2 regions of the Mycobacterium basiliense genome follow, and region 2 is predicted to be linked to the other one. Evidence: riboswitches for the same ligand, from Rfam matches in the RefSeq annotation. Region 2 holds a riboswitch; the other holds the start of a gene.
The links. Region 2 has a riboswitch for glycine ahead of gcvP (aminomethyl-transferring glycine dehydrogenase). Riboswitches for the same ligand answer to the same signal wherever they lie in the genome.
Positions count from the first base shown of each region.

Region 1: another riboswitch for glycine. It lies ahead of gcvP (aminomethyl-transferring glycine dehydrogenase); the one in region 2 lies ahead of gcvP (aminomethyl-transferring glycine dehydrogenase).

Region 1 covers NZ_LR130759.1:136,762-141,573, forward strand. The annotation lists gene gcvP (aminomethyl-transferring glycine dehydrogenase) at 1-1,539, opposite strand, end outside; glycine riboswitch at 1,708-1,799, opposite strand; partial or broken gene MB901379_RS00700 (aromatic ring-hydroxylating oxygenase subunit alpha) at 2,226-2,768, opposite strand; gene MB901379_RS00705 (N-acyl-D-amino-acid deacylase family protein) at 2,780-4,540, opposite strand.
Region 2 covers NZ_LR130759.1:2,836,259-2,841,070, reverse strand. The annotation lists gene gcvP (aminomethyl-transferring glycine dehydrogenase) at 1-2,657, opposite strand, end outside; glycine riboswitch at 2,722-2,847, opposite strand; glycine riboswitch at 2,848-2,946, opposite strand; gene MB901379_RS12065 (MerR family transcriptional regulator) at 2,989-3,609, opposite strand; gene MB901379_RS12060 (bifunctional nuclease family protein) at 3,897-4,391, opposite strand; gene ftsR (transcriptional regulator FtsR) at 4,506-4,812, opposite strand, start outside.

The DNA of each region.
Region 1 (4,812 bases), 2.7 Mb from region 2:
TGCCATCTCCACTGCGGAATTGAGCTTCATGGTGCACGACCCCAGCGGAATCATGCTGCGGTCCAAGGCCAGGTCACGATCGGACAGCCTGCGCAAGAACCGCATCATCGCTGTCTCGGAACGGTGTTCGTGGAACACCCGGTGCTGCAGGTAGGGCGTCGTTCGGGTCAGCCCGGAACGGAGGCCCGACCGGCCCGGCACGACCCGTTCGACACCAAAAGCCTTGACTACCAATGTGGTGATCTCGGCGGTGGTGGTCTCATCGCAGCTGATCCCAACGTGATCGGCGTCGGCCAGTCGCAGATTTACCCCGAGGGTTTTCGCGCGCGCAACCAATTCGCCGGCGCGCTGGGGAGTCTTGACCAACACCGTGTCGAAGAACTGGTCGTGTACTACGGTGTGGCCGCCGTGGCGCAGGCTGGCCGCAACCGAAACTGCGTGCGCGTGCACTCGAGACGCGATGTCCCGCAATCCCTCCGGGCCGTGGTAGACGGCGTACATCGCGGCGACGTTGGCCAGTAGGGCCTGGGCGGTGCAGATGTTGCTGGTGGCCTTGTCACGGCGGATATGCTGTTCGCGAGTCTGCAGGGCAAGCCGATATGCGGCCGCGCCGTCGACGTCCTTGGATACCCCTACCAGGCGGCCCGGCAGCGCGCGTTCCAAGCCGCTGCGCACGGCCAGATACCCAGCGTGCGGCCCGCCGAAGAACAGCGGAACGCCAAACCGTTGCGCCGAACCGACTGCAATGTCGGCGCCGAGTTCACCGGGCGGGGTCAATAGGGTCAGCGAAAGCAGATCGGTCGCAACAGTGGACATGGCGCTACGGGCTTTCGCGGCGGTGATCAGCGCGCTCAGATCGCGCACGGCGCCACTGGCCCCGGGTGATTGCAGTACGATGCCGAAAAAGTCGCCGTCGGGCAAAGGCGCGGAGACGTCGACAAGTTCGATCTCGATATCCACCGCCGCCGCGCGGGTCCGCAGTACCGAAAGTGTCTGGGGAAAGCAGTCGTCGTCGACCAAGAGACGCGCCGACGGGTTGTTGTTGGACCGACGCATCAGCAGCATCGCCTCGACCACCGCGGTGGCCTCGTCCAGCAACGAGGCGCCGGCCAACGGCAACCCGGTGAGGTCTTCGATCACGGTTTGGAAGGTCAGTAGCGCTTCCAGGCGACCCTGGGATATCTCCGGCTGGTAGGGCGTGTAGGCGGTGTACCAGGCCGGCGATTCGAGGAGATTGCGGCGCAGCACTTCCGGAGTAACACACGGCGAGTAGCCTTGGCCGATCATCGACACCCGGACCGTATTGCGGCCAGCGATCGCAGCCAGATCGGTGAGCACCTGTTGCTCGGTCCGCGCCGCGGGCAACGCCATCGGTGCGGAGTTGCGGATCTGAGCCGGCACGGCGGCATCGGTCAATTCGTCAAGGCTCGCGTACCCGACGGCATCGAGCATGTGTGCGGTCGCGACGGGATCGGGGCCGATATGGCGCGGAACAAAACTCGACGCCGCGGTGGCGCCGCAAGAAGGCTGATCATGCATTTCGGACAAGGGGCAACTCCGGTTCCAGTGGGCCCGGGCGCACCGGGCTGGTTGCTCCCTCCCCGCTCTGTCCTGAAACCTGAGAGTCTGTGGCCTCGCGCGACGGCGACGCCCGTACACCTTCGGTAAGGCACGGCCGTTACGACCGATCCTTGTCTCCAGAGTTGCCTCGGCGGTGCGGTACTGGGGCCTGAGAGATTCCCGGGGAGGAGATTGCTCCTACGGCGCCTCGACATCGAGGTTTCTCCCGCATCGCGTCAATGGCTATTTATTTGTAACGCGAAGTGAAGATACACAGTGACCAGCTGGCTTGTCACTCCCCAATTTTCGCAGCGCAACGAAGATGGCCCGAGCAATTTCGCGGCTTGGCGCGCAGGAACGTGGGCCGGGTAGATGTCAAAGATGCACGCGCACAATATCTTCGCAAGACGAAATTCGCTCGAAGGGAACAGCCCGGAGAATGCGCCGCCTGATCCGATGGGCTGCTGTGATCTATCGCACAAGGCCGTGCGGCGCCGACGGTTACGCGTCTCCGCCGCTCATGCGCGCAGATTCGGGTAGATCGAGGTAGCGCTCCAGGTTGCGGTGCATGTTGATCACCCGCCGCTCTTCACCGGAGAGCGTCAGGTGGGTGAAGCCGGGCTGACGCAAGCCACGCTGGATCCCGGGGAGCACCCGGATGTCCTGTTGGCTTCGATTTCGACGGTCAGGGTGGCGTAGCAGCGAAAGTCGCTCAGATGGCACCAGGCAATATCGTCGGGTGTCGAGTCCAGGTATTCGATCAGTGGGATCGCGTTGATGTCGAGATTGACGAAGACCAATCCCTCCCAGGTGTCGACCCTGGCCGGCGCCAGCGGGAAGTTGGACAGCCTCAGCGAGCCGAAACGCTTGCGGTTGGGCACTCGCTTGAGCGTGCCGGCCAGGTCCCAGGTCCAGCCGTGGTAGCCGCACTTCAACTCACGCAGCCCCGAACCGGAGCCCACGCACAGCGAGTTGCCGCGATGACGACAGGCATTCTGAAAAGCGCGCAGCACGCCGTCCTCGCCTCGTATGATCAGTGAACTGTATGGGCCACAGCGGTATTCAAAATGGTCGCCGGGTTCTGCGACATGGTCGACCATGCAGGCAAGCTGCCACAACCTTGGCCACATTCGTTCGATCTCTAGTTGGGCGAATGCGATCGCGTCCTGATCGCGGGTCCGGGCCGTATCGCCGGTGGTCATGCTCATCGGATGGTCTCTTAACGCGCTCCGCGGACCAGCCGGCCGGGACGGGCCCCGGTGTCGACGCCGTTGCGCCGGGTCACCGCACCGCTGACGATCGTGGCCGTGTATCCGCTTGCGCCCTGCAAGATCCGATGGCCACCGGCGGGCAGGTCGTAGGCCATCGCCGCAGGATGCAGTCGCAGCGCCGCCATGTCGATGACGTTGATATCGGCCTTCTTTCCCCGCTCGATGGTGCCGCGGTCGGTGAGGCCGAACAGGTGCGCCGTATCGCGGGCCTGCTTGCGGATCACGTATTCCAGCGGCAATTTCCTGCCGCGCCGCCGGTCGCGAGCCCAGTGCGTCAACAAGAAAGTGGGGTAAGAGGCGTCGCAGATCATGCCGCAGTGTGCCCCGCCGTCCGAGAGCCCCAGCACGCCCGTAGGGTGCAGCATCATTTCGCGGATCGCGTCGCAGTTGCCGTCCGCGTAGTTAAACAGCGGCAGCATCAGCATGGCGCTGGCGTTCGCTTCGAGCATGAGGTCGTACAGCGTCGCCAACGGGTCCTCACCCTGGGCGGCGGCGATCGCCGCGACGGTCCGGTCAGGCGTCGGCTCATAGTCGGGTGGATCGCCGAGTGCATAAAGACGTCCCAGGGAGTACTGCACGAACGCGGACATGCCGTCGAACAGCACCGTGGGGTCGATAGGCAGATCCTCCTCGGCCAGGATCGCGGCTTTGACCGCGGGATCGGCCAGGCGCTGCGCGAGCTCGTCGCGGCTGCATTCGGCCTTGAGCCGGCGGTACGTGGGCCGATGGCCAAAAGCATGGTGGCCTTGGAAGCCGATCATCATCCCGAACGGGCGCGCGGCGATCTGCGGGTGCAGTCGACTGCCGGCCGCGTGCGCGTCCGCGGAGAGGGCCAGCTGCTCGCGCCACAGGTTCGGGTCGGCGTCGACCTGGATCAGCGCGAACGACACGGGTCGGTCGATCTCGGCGCCCAACCGCCGCATCCAGTCGAGTTCCTTCTTAGGCCCGACGATGTCCTCCCCGGCGGCGCCTTGCGGGGCGAGCTCGAAGACTGCCTGCCCGCCGGCCGCCATCGCACGGCCTAGCCCGAACAGCTCGTCTTCGGCCGCAAACGTTCCGGGCACCGGCTCACCGTCCATGGCGCGGTGGGCCAGCGTGCGCGACGTCGAGAATCCGAGCGCGCCGGCTTCGATACCTTCGGTGACCAACCTGCCCATGGCCGCGATATCGTCCGGCGTTGCCGGCTCGTTTCGGGCGCCGCGGTCACCCATCGTGTAGGCGCGGACGGCGCCGTGGGCGATCTGGCTGCCTACGTCGATCGCGAACTTCCGGTTGCCGATCGCGTCGAGGTATTCGGGGTAGCTCTCCCAGCCCCAGGTGATGCCCTCGGTGAGCGCGGTACCGGGGATGTCCTCGACACCCTCCATCAGTTTGATCAGCCAGTCCTCGCTGCCGGGGCGAACCGGCGCGAAACCGACGCCGCAATTGCCGGTGATGACCGTTGTCACGCCGTGTCCGCTCGACGGCTCGAGTGAGCCGTCCCAACTCACCTGACCGTCGTAGTGGGTGTGGATGTCGACGAAGCCGGGGGCCACCACCTGACCGGTTGCGTCGATGGTTTCGGCCGACTCGCCACCCAGCTGCGGGTCGTTGACGCCACGGCGGACGATGTCGACGATCTTGCCGTCCCTGATGCCGATGTCGGCGAGATAACGCTGAGCGCCGGTGCCGTCAATGACATCGCCGCCGACGATCTTCAAATCAAACATGAGTTCCTCTGAGCCTCTTTCTGGTCACCCGGCTGCGATGCAAGACAGGGCGGCGATCCCGGAACCGAACAATCATTACGCTACGCCAAGTAGCGTATCTCCGACCGTATTCCCCCCGGATGGGTTGAGTCAATGAATCGCGAGCAAAGCATGGATGGCCTCGGCCAGCCGCGGTGCGGTGAGCGTGTCCACTACCGGAGACCGGTCGGCACGACCAGTCGCCGGTCATCGCAGTTCGCTGATTGATCGACTCACAACCGAACCCGGTCCAG
Region 2 (4,812 bases):
TCGGCGGTGTGCGGCGCACCGCGCAGTGGATTGTCGTCGGCTGGCCACTGCCCGGATCCCACCCGGTCGATTTCGCGGCGGATGCTGATCATCGCGTCGCAGAATGCGTCGACTTCGGCGAGACTTTCGCTCTCGGTCGGCTCCACCATGAGCGTGCCGGCCACCGGAAAACTCATGGTCGGAGCGTGAAAGCCGTAGTCTGCCAACCGTTTCGCGACATCGTCGACGGTCACGCCGGTGGACTTGGTGATGCCGCGCAGGTCCAGGATGCATTCGTGAGCGACCATGCCGTTCTCGCCGGTGTACAGCACCGGGAAGTATTCGTCGAGCCGCCGGGCAATGTAGTTGGCCGACGTGATCGCGGTCTGCGACGCCGTCCGCAGGCCGTCGGCGCCCATCATCCGGATGTAGGCCCACGTGATAGGCAAAATCGACGCCGACCCGTAGGGCGCCGACGCCACCGGATACCCCTGTGGCAGCTCCGGGGCGAACGGATGGCCCGGCAGAAACTGAGACAGATGGGAACGCACCGCCACCGGCCCCACTCCCGGACCGCCGCCGCCGTGTGGGATGCAGAAGGTCTTGTGCAGGTTCAGGTGACTCACATCGCCGCCGAACTTGCCGGGCCGGGCCAGGCCGACCAGCGCGTTGAGGTTGGCGCCGTCCACGTACACCTGGCCGCCGGCATCGTGCACGGCCGCGCAGATCTCGGCGATGTCGTGCTCGTACACGCCGTGCGTGGACGGGTAGGTGATCATCAACGCCGACAGCCGATCGGCGTGGTCGCTGATCTTGGCGCGCAGATCATGGAGATCGACGTCGCCGTTGTCATGACAACCCACCACGACCACCCGCATCCCGGCCAGCGCGGCCGAAGCCGCGTTGGTGCCGTGCGCGCTGGACGGGATCAGGCAGATGTCGCGTTGCGGCTCTCCCCTGCTGGCGTGGTACTCGTGAATCGCCAACAGCCCGGCGTATTCGCCCTGCGAACCCGCGTTGGGCTGCAGCGAGACCGCGTCGTAGCCGGTAATGGCCGTCAACCAGCTTTCCAGGTCGGCGATGAGCCGCCGCAGCCCCGGCGTATCCGATGCCGGCGCGAACGGATGCTGGCGTCCGAATTCCGGCCAGGTGATTGACTCCATCTCGGTAGCGGCGTTGAGCTTCATGGTGCACGAACCGAGCGGAATCATGCTGCGGTCCAACGCAATATCTTTGTCCGCCAGCGCGCGCAGGTACCGCATCATCGATGTCTCGGTGCGGTACTGGGTGAACGCAGGATGGGTCAAGAACTCCGAAGTGCGCGTGGCGATGTCGGCGCTGGCCGGTGCGGCGGCCGACACCCCGAAGGCATCCAGCACAATGGCCACCTGGGTGTCGGTGGTGACCTCGTCGCAGGCCACCGACACATGGTCGGCATCGACTCGCCACACGTTGACGCCACTGGCCTTGGCCGCCGCCAACACCTCGTCGGCACGCCCCGGCACCCGCGCCAGCACGGTATCGAAAAACCTGTCATGCACCACCGCGTCGCCCAGCGCGCCGGCGATGGTCTCGGCATGACCATGCACTCGTCGTGCAATGCCGACCAGCCCATCGGCGCCGTGATAGCTGGCATACATTGCGGCCATTACCGCAAGCAGCACCTGGGCGGTGCAAATATTGCTGGTTGCCTTGTCCCGACGGATATGTTGCTCACGGGTCTGCAGCGCTAGCCGGTAGGCCGAATTGCCGTCGCTGTCGACCGACACACCGACCAGTCGTCCGGGTAGCTGACGGGCGTGCTTGGCGTGCACGGACAGATAGCCGGCGTGCGGGCCGCCGAAACCCATTGGGACACCGAAACGCTGGGTGGTACCGAATGCGACATCGGCGCCAATCTCCCCCGGCGGCGCAACCAGGGTCAGGGCCAACAGGTCGGCGCCGATGGCCACCAGCGCGCCGCGGTCGTGGGCCTGCTCCACCAGCTGGGTCCAGTCGGTGAGCCGGCCGCTGGCTCCGGGCAGCTGGGCGATGACGCCGAAAAATTCACCCTCGGGCAGCCCATCCCGCAGATCGGCGGTGACGATCTCGATACCCAACGGCTTCGCGCGGGTGGCCAACACCACCGCGGTTTGCTCAAACACGTCGACGTCAACGGCCAGCCGCTTTGCCGGGCCGCGGGTTGCGCGCTGCATCAGGGTCATGGCCTCAGCTGCGGCGGTGCCTTCGTCGAGCATCGATGCGTTCGCGATCTCTAGGCCGGTGAGATCGGTCACCATGGTTTGGAAATTCAGTAAGGCTTCCAACCGACCCTGACTGATTTCGGGCTGGTAGGGCGTATACGCCGTGTACCAGGCGGGGTTTTCCAGGATGTTCCGCAGCAGAACCGGTGGGGTGATGGTGTCGTAGTAGCCCTGCCCGATCATCGACACGGCCACCGTGTTGGCGTTGGCCAGCGCACGCAGCTCGGCCAACGCCTCCGCCTCGCTAGCGGCCGGCGGGAGTCGGTCCAGGCCCGGTGCGGTGCCGGCGTCGGCGAGTTTGTCCAGGATGCCCTTCGGCACCGCCTTGGCGGCCAGGTCGTCGAGAGTATCGACGCCGATGACCGCAAGCATCGTCGCGACAGCCTGGGGGTCCAAGCCTATGTGGCGGTCTGCGAACGTGGAATTATCGGACACGGTGAACTCCTGACTGGGCACCAAGTGGCCTGCTAGAGGCCCTACAAGGCAGAAGGACTAGGGACCCTCTCCCTCTGTCTCTACCCGTACGTCAGGCGCCTGAGAGATTCGGCGCCGGGAGCTAGCCGGCACCTTTCCCCATCGGCGGGTGAGGACCGCTGCCGGTCACCACCGCTTTCCAGAGGCATCATGATCTCGCGCGGTCCCGGGTGCCTGAGAGGTTGGCGGAGAGGTCTTGCTCCTTCGGCGTCTGTAGCTGGCGGCTACAGCACTCTCCCGCGCGGGGTGATGCGGCGTCCAGTTTACTCGGCCCGCCGTGGGCCGCGCGCGTTCAGCCGATCTTGCGGTCGCGATGCTTGCGCCGCGATGCCAGTTCGTCTTCCGGTGCGGCGATCGATTCGCCGCCGTCAGCGCGTTCACCGTGGAAGTCCGCGATGACGCCGGTCAGCTCACGCATCGCGCCCGAGACGGCGATACCGAATACGCCCTGACCACCCTGGAGCAGATCGACGACTTCCTCTGCCGATGTGCACTCGTACACCGTCGTGCCGTCGGAGAACAAGGTGATGTTGGCCAGGTCCTGCACACCGCGTTGACGCAAGTGGTCGACGGCAACCCGAATGTTGTGCAGCGAGATGCCGGTGTCAAGCAATCGCTTGACGATCTTGAGAACCAAAATGTCCTTGAACGAGTAGAGCCGTTGGCTTCCGGAACCTGCCGCACTGCGGATCGACGGAACAACCAGCGAGGTGCGTGCCCAGTAGTCGAGTTGACGGTAGGTGATGCCGGCGATCTGACAGGCGCTCGGCCCGCGGTAGCCCACCAGCTCGTCGGGCACCGAATCATCGGGGAACAGCCCCGGCTGCACCGGCGCGTTCGCCGGCTCGCCGTTGGTTGTGTTGGTTGCGTGGCTCGCCAGATCCAGCTGTTCTTGACGTGGCTGCTCGCTCACGGTGCTTCCTCTCGCCGATCGCGCTCTTGTCACTAGCTGCGTCAATGGCTGCCGCTGCAACCACGTTTGCTCAGGCCCGAGTGCTTGAGAGCATACGCTGTTGGACCAAATCGGTCCGCCAGTTGGTCATCAAGTCGCCATCAAAGTATGGCCGGTGGGTGGCGTCGCGGGCGCTATCCGGCAGGCGTGTCGAGGTCGCATTCTGCGAGATGAGACCTGTCCGTAACGTTGGTGGCCCCGACGACATGCCGGTGGGGCCCCGCGCCGGGGATGCACCCGTGCGAAGCCTAGGTGGCCTTGAAATCGTCGGGTGACACGCTGTCGAGGAACTCTTTGAACTTCTCCACCTCGTCCTCGCGGACAGCGCTGCCGGTGTCTTCGTCGCCCTCGTCCGGAATCAGCAGACCGGCCTGGGCCAGCACCGCTTCCTCGACGTAGATGGGAACCCCGACGCGCAGCGCGATCGCCACCGAGTCGGAGGGACGAGCCGAAACCTTGACGTTGCGGTCGAAGATCAGATCGGCGTAGAAGGTGCCTTCCTGAAGGTCGACGATGCGCACTTCTTTCAGTGAATGCCCGAGCGCGGCAATGACATCCCTGATCAGATCATGCGTCAACGGTCGGGGCGGCTCGACGCCCTGTTGCTCCAACGCAATGGCTGCGGCCTCGGACTGTCCGATCCAGATTGGCAGATACCGGTCGCCGTTGGCCTCGCGCAGTAACAGCACCGGCTGGTTCTGCGGTTGCTCGACGCGAATGCCGACAACACGTACTTCGCCCATCTGTGTCCGCCCTCCGCACATGCCGCCGTGTCAGACCGTCGCTTGGAGCGACGACACGGTGCTGGCATAGCCGCCGAAGTCGTCGACACCAAGCGATTGGAGAAAGTCTAATCCTCAGCGGTGCAATACGTCGCGTACTGCCGACTTGATCAACGAGGTGTGCAAAGTTATGGCGAGCGCGGCGACCTCACGCGCCAAGTCGTCGGCCCGGTCACGCGCGCCGGTTTTGTCGGCCTTGACGAGCGGGCCGGCGATCTGGGCGATGAGGTCGGACTGACGGTCTGCTGCCGACCGGAAGGCACGCAGGTGCCGGGGCTCCACGCCGTAGTCGGCCAGCGCCCGAGCACATTGCAGGATTACCACGGCGTGTTCGTCGAAGAAACCGCCCGGTCCGGTGGTGATCACCCCCGCCTTTACCAGA